Regions from separate parts of the Pseudoalteromonas sp. Of7M-16 genome, predicted to be linked through region 2. Evidence: predicted binding sites of a transcription regulator. Region 2 holds the regulator's gene; each other region holds the start of a gene.
The links. The regulator MetJ, encoded in region 2, represses methionine synthesis genes. The targets are predictions, from matches to a motif close to TAGACGTCTAGACGTCTA.
Positions count from the first base shown of each region.

Region 1: a site for MetJ is predicted at 1,624-1,641, ahead of metA (homoserine O-succinyltransferase). Genes of this name have one in related genera too.
Region 3: a site for MetJ is predicted at 1,708-1,725, ahead of metK (methionine adenosyltransferase). Genes of this name have one in related genera too.

Region 1 covers NZ_JAKRFY010000008.1:223,658-226,929, reverse strand. Annotated here, with positions in the region: gene MHN81_RS10680 (DMT family transporter) at 1-816, opposite strand, end outside; gene MHN81_RS10675 (hypothetical protein) at 1,045-1,239, shown strand; gene metA (homoserine O-succinyltransferase) at 1,723-2,670, shown strand; gene MHN81_RS10665 (homocysteine S-methyltransferase family protein) at 2,660-3,272, shown strand, end outside.
Region 2 covers NZ_JAKRFY010000017.1:72,747-76,018, reverse strand. Annotated here, with positions in the region: gene MHN81_RS17315 (malic enzyme-like NAD(P)-binding protein) at 339-1,580, shown strand; gene metJ (met regulon transcriptional regulator MetJ) at 1,677-1,997, opposite strand; gene metB (cystathionine gamma-synthase) at 2,326-3,272, shown strand, end outside.
Region 3 covers NZ_JAKRFY010000011.1:96,443-99,714, forward strand. Annotated here, with positions in the region: gene tkt (transketolase) at 1-1,566, opposite strand, end outside; gene metK (methionine adenosyltransferase) at 1,829-2,980, shown strand; gene MHN81_RS13195 (HDOD domain-containing protein) at 3,034-3,272, opposite strand, start outside.

The DNA.
Region 1 (3,272 bases), on a different contig from region 2:
TCTGATCAAGCTCATTGTCATAACCATTAATGGCGCGGCTGAAAAAATTGTTTGTGCTACCGCAGGATCGGTATTGTTGACAGAGATAAGTTGTAACCATAAACCGATGAAGGTGCCAAAGAAAACCGCCGCAAATAACCAAGCTTTGCCCTCAATCCCTTTGAGCGTAATGGCGCGAGTTAAGCTGCTGTGTTTTATTGTCGCAACTATCATTGCCACCACGAGCGTGCCCGCAGCAAGGCGTATCATGGCTGCCCACAAACTGCTGATGCCATCATTATTTAGCGCACCTTTTGAAAGAACCATCCCAGCGGCTTGGCATGTTGCGGCACCGAGCGCAAATAATACGCCTTTACGGTAAGTCTCTTTATCTAGTTTAGGCAGTTTTTGACTGGGCTTGACTGCAATAACGACCCCTATGGTCGTAACCACAATACCGAGCCAAGCAGTGGCAGATAGATATACGCTTAGCAGTGCGATATTCAATAATCCGGCAATGGCAGGTGCTAGAGATTCGATCACCAGTGTTCGGGCTGGGCCAATATTGCGCAGGGCAGCGAAGTAGGCACTATCTCCAATTGCAATACCGACAATGCCGCTGGCAATTAACCACCCCCAACTTATATAACTAGAGGGCAATTGGCTGTCCCAAGTGAAAAGCAATACGGCCCCCATCAGTGCAGAGGCTATTACCCCCTTAGCGACATTGAGCTCTAAAGGGTTTAAATGATGGCTAAAACGTTTATATAAAAGGGTTGAAAATGCCCATACTGCAGCTGCACAAAACGCAGCAATCTCTCCTATACCCACAATCATCTTTGTTATTTAGTAATCTAATCTGGCAGTACTGTAATTATTTTGTGAATTTATGCAATGTAATTGAGCTTAATAGTGACCGTGATTGTTCCCTCCTCACGTAATTCACCAACTTTAAAAATAAACTTTCAGTTTTTATTGAAAGTTTAGAACTTATTTTGCTACACTCTGTTGTGTTGAAATAGTCGTGTGCTTAAATCGGCCTGTGGCCATTTGTTGGAGAACATAATGATCCTAGATGCGATTCAAATTAATTTAATTCTTTTGAGCTTTTGTATGTTTATCTCTTGTTTGATCATGGCTATGACTGAGTCAAAGCTGTTTGTCGGAGAGCAACGTCTAAAAGTGAGTATTGAATATGGGATTTTTGCTTCTGCAGGGCTGATAGTAAGTGTCGTATTAGGGTACGGCTATTTCGGTTAATCATCTACTTGCATGACAGGGTGCTATTTGCTTTGGCACCCTTTATTATCCTTTCACCTTTTATCCTTTCACCTTTTATCCTTTCACCTTTTATCCTTTCACCTTTTATCCTTTCACCTTTTATCCTTTCACCTTTTATCCTTTAACCTTTTATCCTTTAACCCTTTATCCTTTAACCCTTTATCCTTTAACCCTTTAACTCCATCCAAATATAAACGTCACATGTGTAATGAGTAAACTCACTCAACTCACTGAGTTTCCTGCCTTATTTTGTCTTCAATTTTCCCTTCCTAATTTTTATTTTTGACAGTATCGAGACTGTTTTAAGTGATAGAGACTTGCCTATTCGTTTTTGCCTACGGTTTATTTTGGTATTGTTTAATTTGGACGTCTGAACATCTAGAAGTTGATATTTTATGGCGTTCGTTCATAATGTCAGTCAATATATTGCAGTTAGTTTTTGTCTATTCTGGGGAGGATCTCATGCCGATCACTGTTAAAGACGAATTACCCGCCATTGCGAGGTTGCGTCACGAAAATGTATTTGTGATGCCAAAAAGTCGCGCGATGTCTCAAGAGATCCGTCCTATGCGATTGGCAATCTTGAACTTAATGCCAAATAAGGTAGAGACAGAGGTTCAATTTATTCGTTTATTGGCAAATACGCCGTTGCAAGTAAATGTGGATTTGCTTAGGTTGGATACTCATCGCAGTTCAGAAAACTCAGAACAACATTTGAATATGTTTTATCGTTACTTCTCAGAGGTAAAAGAGGAAAACTACGATGCTTTGATTGTCACAGGCGCACCTTTGGCACATTTAGAGTATTCAGATGTGATCTATTGGCAAGAGCTACAAGCATTTTTTGACTGGGCCGAGCATCATGTTACTTCAACGCTATTCTCCTGTTGGGCTGCTCATGCTGGCTTATATCACCATCATGGATTGAAGCGTGAATTAAAAGAGCAAAAACTTTGTGGCGTATTTAAACACCGAGTTTATTTTGATCACGGTGCACTAACACGAGGTTTTGACGATGAGTTTTTAGTGCCTCATTCCCGCTATGGTCATATTGATATTGAGAAAATCAATCGCAAAGAAGACTTAGTTGTATTGGCAGGCTCTGAACAAGTCGGTGCCTATCTACTTAAGAATAATACAGGGAGCCAAGTGTATATTACGGGACATCCAGAATATGATGCTGATACATTGCAAAAAGAGTACTTACGAGATCTGCAAAATGGACCTGATGCCCCTATGCCTGACAACTACTTCCCAAACAATGACTCGGGTGTTAAGCCATCAAAAACCTGGCAAAGCCACGCCTTTTTATTATTTTCAAATTGGTTAAACTATTATGTTTACCAAACAACTCCGTACGATATTAATCTCGTTAGCCAAGACGTAAGGACTAACAATTATGCCGAATAACAGTGTGCCATTTGAGCCTATCGATGGCCAAGCCATATCTGAAGCGCTGAAAAAGACGATGCAAGAGCGCATCGTTATTTTAGACGGTGCAATGGGAACCATGATCCAAAAACATAAGTTTGAGGAAGAAGACTACCGTGGAGAGCGCTTTAAAGATTGGCATGTGTTGATCAAAGGCAACAATGACTTGTTAAGTTTGACCCAGCCTGATGTGATTAAGCAAATTCATCGAGAGTACCTTGAAGCGGGTGCTGATATCATTGAAACCAATACGTTTAACTCGACCACCATTTCAATGGAAGACTATGACATGGCCAGTTTAAGCCGTGAAATAAACTTCGAGTCAGCAAAGTTAGCGCGTCAAGTATGTGATGAATTTACCGCCAAAGATCCAAGCAAACCACGTTATGTGGGTGGTGTACTTGGTCCGACGTCAAAAACATGCTCTATTTCTCCAGATGTAAATGATCCGGGTTATCGTAATGTGACCTTTGATGCGCTGGTGGAAGCGTACATAGAATCAACCCTTGCCTTAATTGAAGGCGGCGCGCATCTTATTTTGATAGAAACGATTTTTGATACACTCAATGCAAAAGCGGCGG
Region 2 (3,272 bases):
TTAATTAAAGTTAGTTAAATTCATCTAAATGTCACTAAATGTAGTTATTTTCTTTTAACTGTATGGTTTTGTTAGTGAATTGATTCTTGTTCGTTATATATGGTTTTTTTGCATATAAATTAACCTTTCATGGCCAAGAAATGCGGATGTTACCGTTAATTTATTGCTGTAAATTTTGATGAAAAGTAGCTTAAAAGTCGCTAAATACCAAAAAATATCGTCTAACAGGATAGACCTGATAGTGCTTGAATTAATTTTCAAAAGAGGTATTGTTGAAAGCAGTTAGCGAATTTTTATCTCACTCTCACTTTTAACTTCTCGTAGGAAAAAATCGCGTCATGTCAGATTTACGTGAAAAAGCATTACATTACCACGCTCACCCCGTCCCAGGTAAAATCAGTGTTGAACTGACAAAACCTGCTGAATCCGTCAAAGATCTTGCCTTAGCTTATAGCCCAGGTGTTGCAGAGCCGGTGCGCGAAATTGCAGCAGATCCTGCTAATGCATACCGATACACAGGTAAAGGCAACATGGTTGCTGTTATCAGTAACGGTACTGCTATTTTAGGTCTGGGTAACCTAGGACCTTTGGCGTCTAAACCTGTAATGGAAGGTAAAGCGCTTTTATTCAAGCGATTTGCAGGTCTAGATTCGATTGATATCGAAGTAAAACACCGCACGACCGAAGACTTTATCAACACAGTTGCAAATATTGCAGACACGTTTGGCGGTATTAATTTAGAAGACATAAAAGCGCCAGAATGTTTTGAAATTGAAAAAGCTTTAATTGAGCGTTGTGATGTTCCTGTTTTTCACGATGATCAGCATGGTACGGCTATCGTAACTGCTGCTGGGATGTTAAATGCTTTGGAAATCCAAGGTAAAGACATCAAAGAGGCGATCATTGTTTGTTTGGGTGCTGGTGCAGCCGCAATCGCTTGTATGGAACTGCTAATAAAGTGTGGTGCTCAACGCGAACACATTTACATGTTAGACCGCAAAGGTGTTATTCATACTCGTCGTGATGACTTAAATGAGTATAAAACGCTATTTGCTAATAACACAGATAAGCGCACGCTGCAGGATGTTATTGCTGAGGCCGACGTATTTGTTGGTGTATCAGGCCCTGATCTGCTTTCACCAGAGGACCTTAAACTGATGGCTAATAAGCCAGTGGTTTTTGCTTGTTCGAACCCAGATCCAGAGATTAGCCCTGAAGTGGCACATGGTGCTCGTGACGATTTAATCATGGCGACAGGCCGCTCTGACTATCCAAACCAAGTTAATAACGTGCTGTGCTTTCCGTTTATTTTCCGCGGTGCATTAGATGTACGCGCTACTGCTATCAATGATGAAATGAAAATTGCGGCGGTAGAAGCTATTCGAAGTATTGCAAAAGAGCCTGTACCGGAAGAAGTATTGGTTGCAGCAGAAGTAGAAAGCTTAGAATTTGGCTCAGAGTACATCATTCCAAAGCCTATGGATCCACGTTTACTACCTCGTATTGCAAAAGCAGTTGCACAAGCTGCAATTGACTCAGGTGTTGCACAGATTGAACTACCTGAAAATTACATGGCATAAATTTTACAGCTAAGTCTTGAATGAGGCTTAGTGTGTATTACGTGATATAAAAAAGCCTCACATTCGTGAGGCTTTTTTATACTTAAAAGGAACTTATTATTCTTCGTTTATCTCAGGGATATCCAATCCCATTTTTTCCATAATCTCGCGAACTTCTGCTGGGATCTTTTCTGGATTATCTTTTCTTAAGTCTTCGTCATTTGGCAAAGGCTGGCCAGTAAACGCATGTAAAAACGCTTCACACAATAATTCACTATTTGTCGCATGGCGCAGGTTGTTGACCTGTCGACGAGTCCGTTCATCTGTCAGTACTTTAAGTACATTCAAAGGAATTGAAACAGTGATTTTTTTCACCTGTTCTGATTTTTTACCGTGTTCTGCATATGGGTGAACATATTCACCGTTCCATTTAGCCATAATTGTGTACTTGCCTCAGTGTTTACCTTGAATGTGAATAAGACTGGATTTTGTTTGCTGAGTGCACTGCTGACGGTTTGTACTATATACCAAGCTAATCGCTGTGTACTGTACAGGAAATTGGCAGAATACTCGGTCTTTTGCCATATTAGGTCAAAGATTCAGTCTTATTGGCATCCTTTATCGCTTTCGTGGCGAAATTTTATCGGTTTGAATAAGATAGTCAAATACTAGTTATTTAGCCATATAGAAGTATAAATGTTTTGACATCTCACAATTGTTCATCTAACCTTTTAGACGTCTAAACATCCAAGTATCTAGGTGACCTATGAGCCAAAGTAACAAGTCAACGATTGCCGTGAGAAATGGCATAGATGCAGATAAGCATCATGGTGCAGTTGTGCCTCCTTTATATCTCTCTACGACCTATTCTTTTGCTGATTTTGATAAAAAGCGGGATTATGATTATGGTCGCAGTGGCAACCCAAATCGAGATATTTTAGCCGATACACTCACTCAGCTAGAAGGTGGCGAAAAAGGCATTATTACCGCAACTGGCATGGCAGCGGTTCACCTTGTGACACAGTTATTAAACCATGACGATACTTTGGTGATCCCGCATGACTGCTATGGTGGTAGTTATCGATTATTTACCTCTTTAGAAAAGCGTGGCTTATTAAAAGTAGAAGTACTTGATTTAACTCAGCCTGAGAGTCTGCAAAAAATTGCGGATATTGCACCTAAGATCGTTTGGATAGAAACTCCGAGTAATCCAATATTAAGACTGACAGATATTGAAGCGGTAGTGGCAGCAGCGCACGGTTGTGGCGCTTTGGTCGCTGCGGACAATACATTTTTGTCACCAGCGCTGCAAAACCCTATTGCCTTTGGTGTGGATATTGTTGTGCACTCTACGACTAAGTTTATCAATGGTCACTCAGATGTTGTTGGTGGAGCTGTCATTGCTCGCACGCAAGAATTGGGTGAAGAACTTGCTTGGTGGGCAAACAATATCGGCATTACAGGCTCTCCTTTTGACAGCTATTTAACACTGCGTGGGCTTAGAACTTTAAAAGTGCGCTTAAAGCAGCATGAGCACAATGCGCTGGCGATAGCTCAGTATTTAGAGTCTTCTCCATACGTTGAACAAGTTTATTATCCTGGTTTGGCTTCTCATCCACAGCATGCGCTCGCTAAAAAGCAGCAGCATGGATTTGGCGGCATGGTGAGTTTTGACATCAAAGGGGGTCTAAAAGATTCGGCTGCATTTTTAAC
Region 3 (3,272 bases), on a different contig from region 2:
CTGTCGAGTGAAAACTAGCGACGTTGGACCGTCCTTACGCTCGATTGCTTGTTGCCAAGAAACTGCAGACTCAACCTGATCACATGGACGCCAGCTAACAAGGTTTGGTGTCATGCGCATATTTGCAAGCTGTTCTACAGGTTGGTGCGTTGGACCATCTTCACCTAGGCCAATGGAATCGTGAGTGTAAACGAAAATACTAGGCTGCTTCATAAGCGCGGCCATACGTACAGCGTTACGTGCATATTCCATGAACATCAGGAAAGTCGCACCGTATGGGATAAAGCCTTTGTGTAAAGCAATACCATTCATAATCGCTGACATGCCAAATTCACGTACGCCGTAGAAGATATAGTTACCAGATGCATCATCTGCTGTCAGGCCTTTTGAACCTTCCCACAGCGTCAAGTTTGAACCTGCAAGGTCTGCTGATCCGCCCATAAACTCTGGTAAAATTGGGCCAAATGCGTTTAATGCATTTTGTGACGCTTTACGCGTTGCCGGGTTTGCTGGGTTTGCTTGCAATTCAGCAATATAAGCTTCTGTTTGCTCAGTCCAGTTTGTCGGCAATTCACCCTTTGTACGGCGCTCGAACTCAGCAGCCAATTCAGGGTAGTGCATTTGGTATTCCGTAAATTTAACTAGCCATTCGCTTTGGATTTGCTGGCCGTGTGCCGAACCATCCCATTTAGCATAAACGCCTTCAGGGATCTCAAAAGCACCATGCTCCCAGCCTAGGAATTCACGAGCTGCTTTGATCTCGTCATCACCTAAAGGTGCGCCGTGACAATCATGGCTTCCTGATTTATTTGGTGAACCGTAGCCAATCACAGTTTTACAACAAATTAATGTTGGTTTACCCGTCTCTGCGCGTGCAGCTTCAATCGCAGCTTTAATTGCTTCACTGTCATGACCGTCGACCGCCGGAATTACGTGCCAGCCGTATGCTTCAAAGCGCTGTGGCGTATCATCGCTAAACCAGCCTTCCACTTCGCCGTCAATTGAAATACCGTTGTCATCCCAAAACGCGATTAGCTTGCCTAGTCCTAATGTACCAGCTAAAGAACACGCCTCATGAGAAATACCTTCCATAAGACAGCCGTCACCTAAAAACGCATAAGTGTAGTGATCAACAATGTCATATTCATCGCGGTTGAATTGCGCCGCTAATGCCTTCTCAGCAATTGCCATGCCTACTGCATTAGTAATGCCTTGGCCTAATGGACCAGTGGTCGTTTCAATGCCCGGCGCATACCCATACTCTGGGTGGCCAGGTGTCTTAGAGTGCATTTGACGAAAGTTCTTTAAATCGTCAATAGACAAGTCATAGCCACTCAAATGTAATAACGAATAAATTAACATTGAGCCGTGGCCATTTGATAATACAAATCTATCTCTATCTACCCATTCTGGATTGTTTGGGTTGTGCTTTAAATAATCGCGCCAAAGTACCTCTGCGATGTCTGCCATGCCCATTGGTGCCCCTGGGTGGCCTGATTTAGCCTTTTGTACAGCGTCCATGGATAGAACGCGAATTGCGTTTGCAAGTTCTTTGCGAGATGGCATGGATTCTCCTACCTTTAAGTGTTTGCACGAGTGTTTTTAAAGGCCCATTTTTACCTAATAAAATTACCACTGCAATTAAAATCACAAGAAAAGTTATAAATTCACTTTGTTTTTAATGCGTAAATTGCAAGTATCTAAAAATAGACGTCTAGGCGTAAAAAAACTATGCATATAAAATTGTTTTCGTTAGAATATCTCTTCTAAAATTTTCTCGCGCTGTTTTACGCATGTTCGCGAAGCGCTTTTTTTGTGAGTATAAATAATGGCGAAACACTTATTTACTTCAGAGTCAGTTTCTGAAGGCCATCCGGATAAAATTGCGGATCAGATTTCAGATGCAGTATTAGATGCAATTCTTGAGCAAGACCCAAAGGCACGCGTAGCGTGTGAGACCTACGTTAAAACAGGTATGGTCATGGTTGGTGGTGAAGTAACCACAAGCGCTTGGGTAGACATTGAAGAATTAACACGTAAAACAGTTCGTGAAATTGGTTATACCCATTCTGATATGGGCTTTGATGCTGACTCTTGCGCAATTTTAAACACCATTGGTAAACAGTCTCCAGACATCAACCAAGGCGTAGATCGCTCTCGTCCAGAAGAGCAAGGCGCTGGTGACCAGGGTCTGATGTTTGGATATGCGTGTAATGAAACAGACGTTTTAATGCCTGCACCAATCACCTATTCTCACCGTCTTGTACAGCGCCAAGCAGCTGTACGTAAAGATGGCACTCTGCCGTGGTTACGCCCAGATGCAAAATCACAAGTAACTTTTGCATACGAAAATGGTAAACCAGTTGGCATCGACGCAGTTGTACTTTCAACTCAGCACTGTGATTCAGTATCACAAGATGATCTGATTGAAGCTGTAATGGAAACAATCATTAAGCCTACACTGCCTGAAGAGCTAATTACCGAAGCGACAAAATTCTTCATCAACCCAACTGGACGCTTTGTTATCGGTGGTCCAATGGGTGACTGTGGTCTAACTGGTCGTAAAATCATCGTAGATACATACGGTGGTATGGCAAGACACGGTGGTGGTGCTTTCTCAGGTAAAGATCCATCAAAAGTAGACCGCTCAGCTGCATATGCAGGTCGTTATGTTGCTAAAAACATTGTAGCGGCAGGCCTTGCTGATAAGTGTGAAATCCAAGTTTCTTATGCTATCGGTGTAGCTGAACCAACTTCTATCAGCATTGATACTTTTGGTACTGGTAAACTTGAAGAAACACGCCTAATTGAGCTAGTTCGTGAGCATTTTGACCTTCGTCCATACGGCTTAATCACAATGCTTGATCTAGAGCGTCCAATTTATCAGCCTACTGCTGCATATGGTCACTTTGGTCGTGAAGAGTTCCCTTGGGAAAAAACTGACAAAGCAGAAGCACTTAAAGCAGTTGCTGGACTTTAATAGTCTAAACTATGTTAGTAAAAAGGCGCTTGTTAAGGCGCCTTTTATATATCTTAACCAATTAAAAATTCCTCAACATCCTCTTTCATATCCGTGTAATCATCGTCACTCAAATCCAATGCCAACATCACATCATCTCTGAAAGCATGCCAGTCTGCACAACTTCTAAAGTGTTTAATTTCAAAAGAGAAGTTTTCTGCAAGTTTTAATGTAGCGAGGATTTTCTTTTCAAGATCAGAATCACTATCTTGGAAGAAGTGCGCATCATGATGACGCAATATAATTTGACATA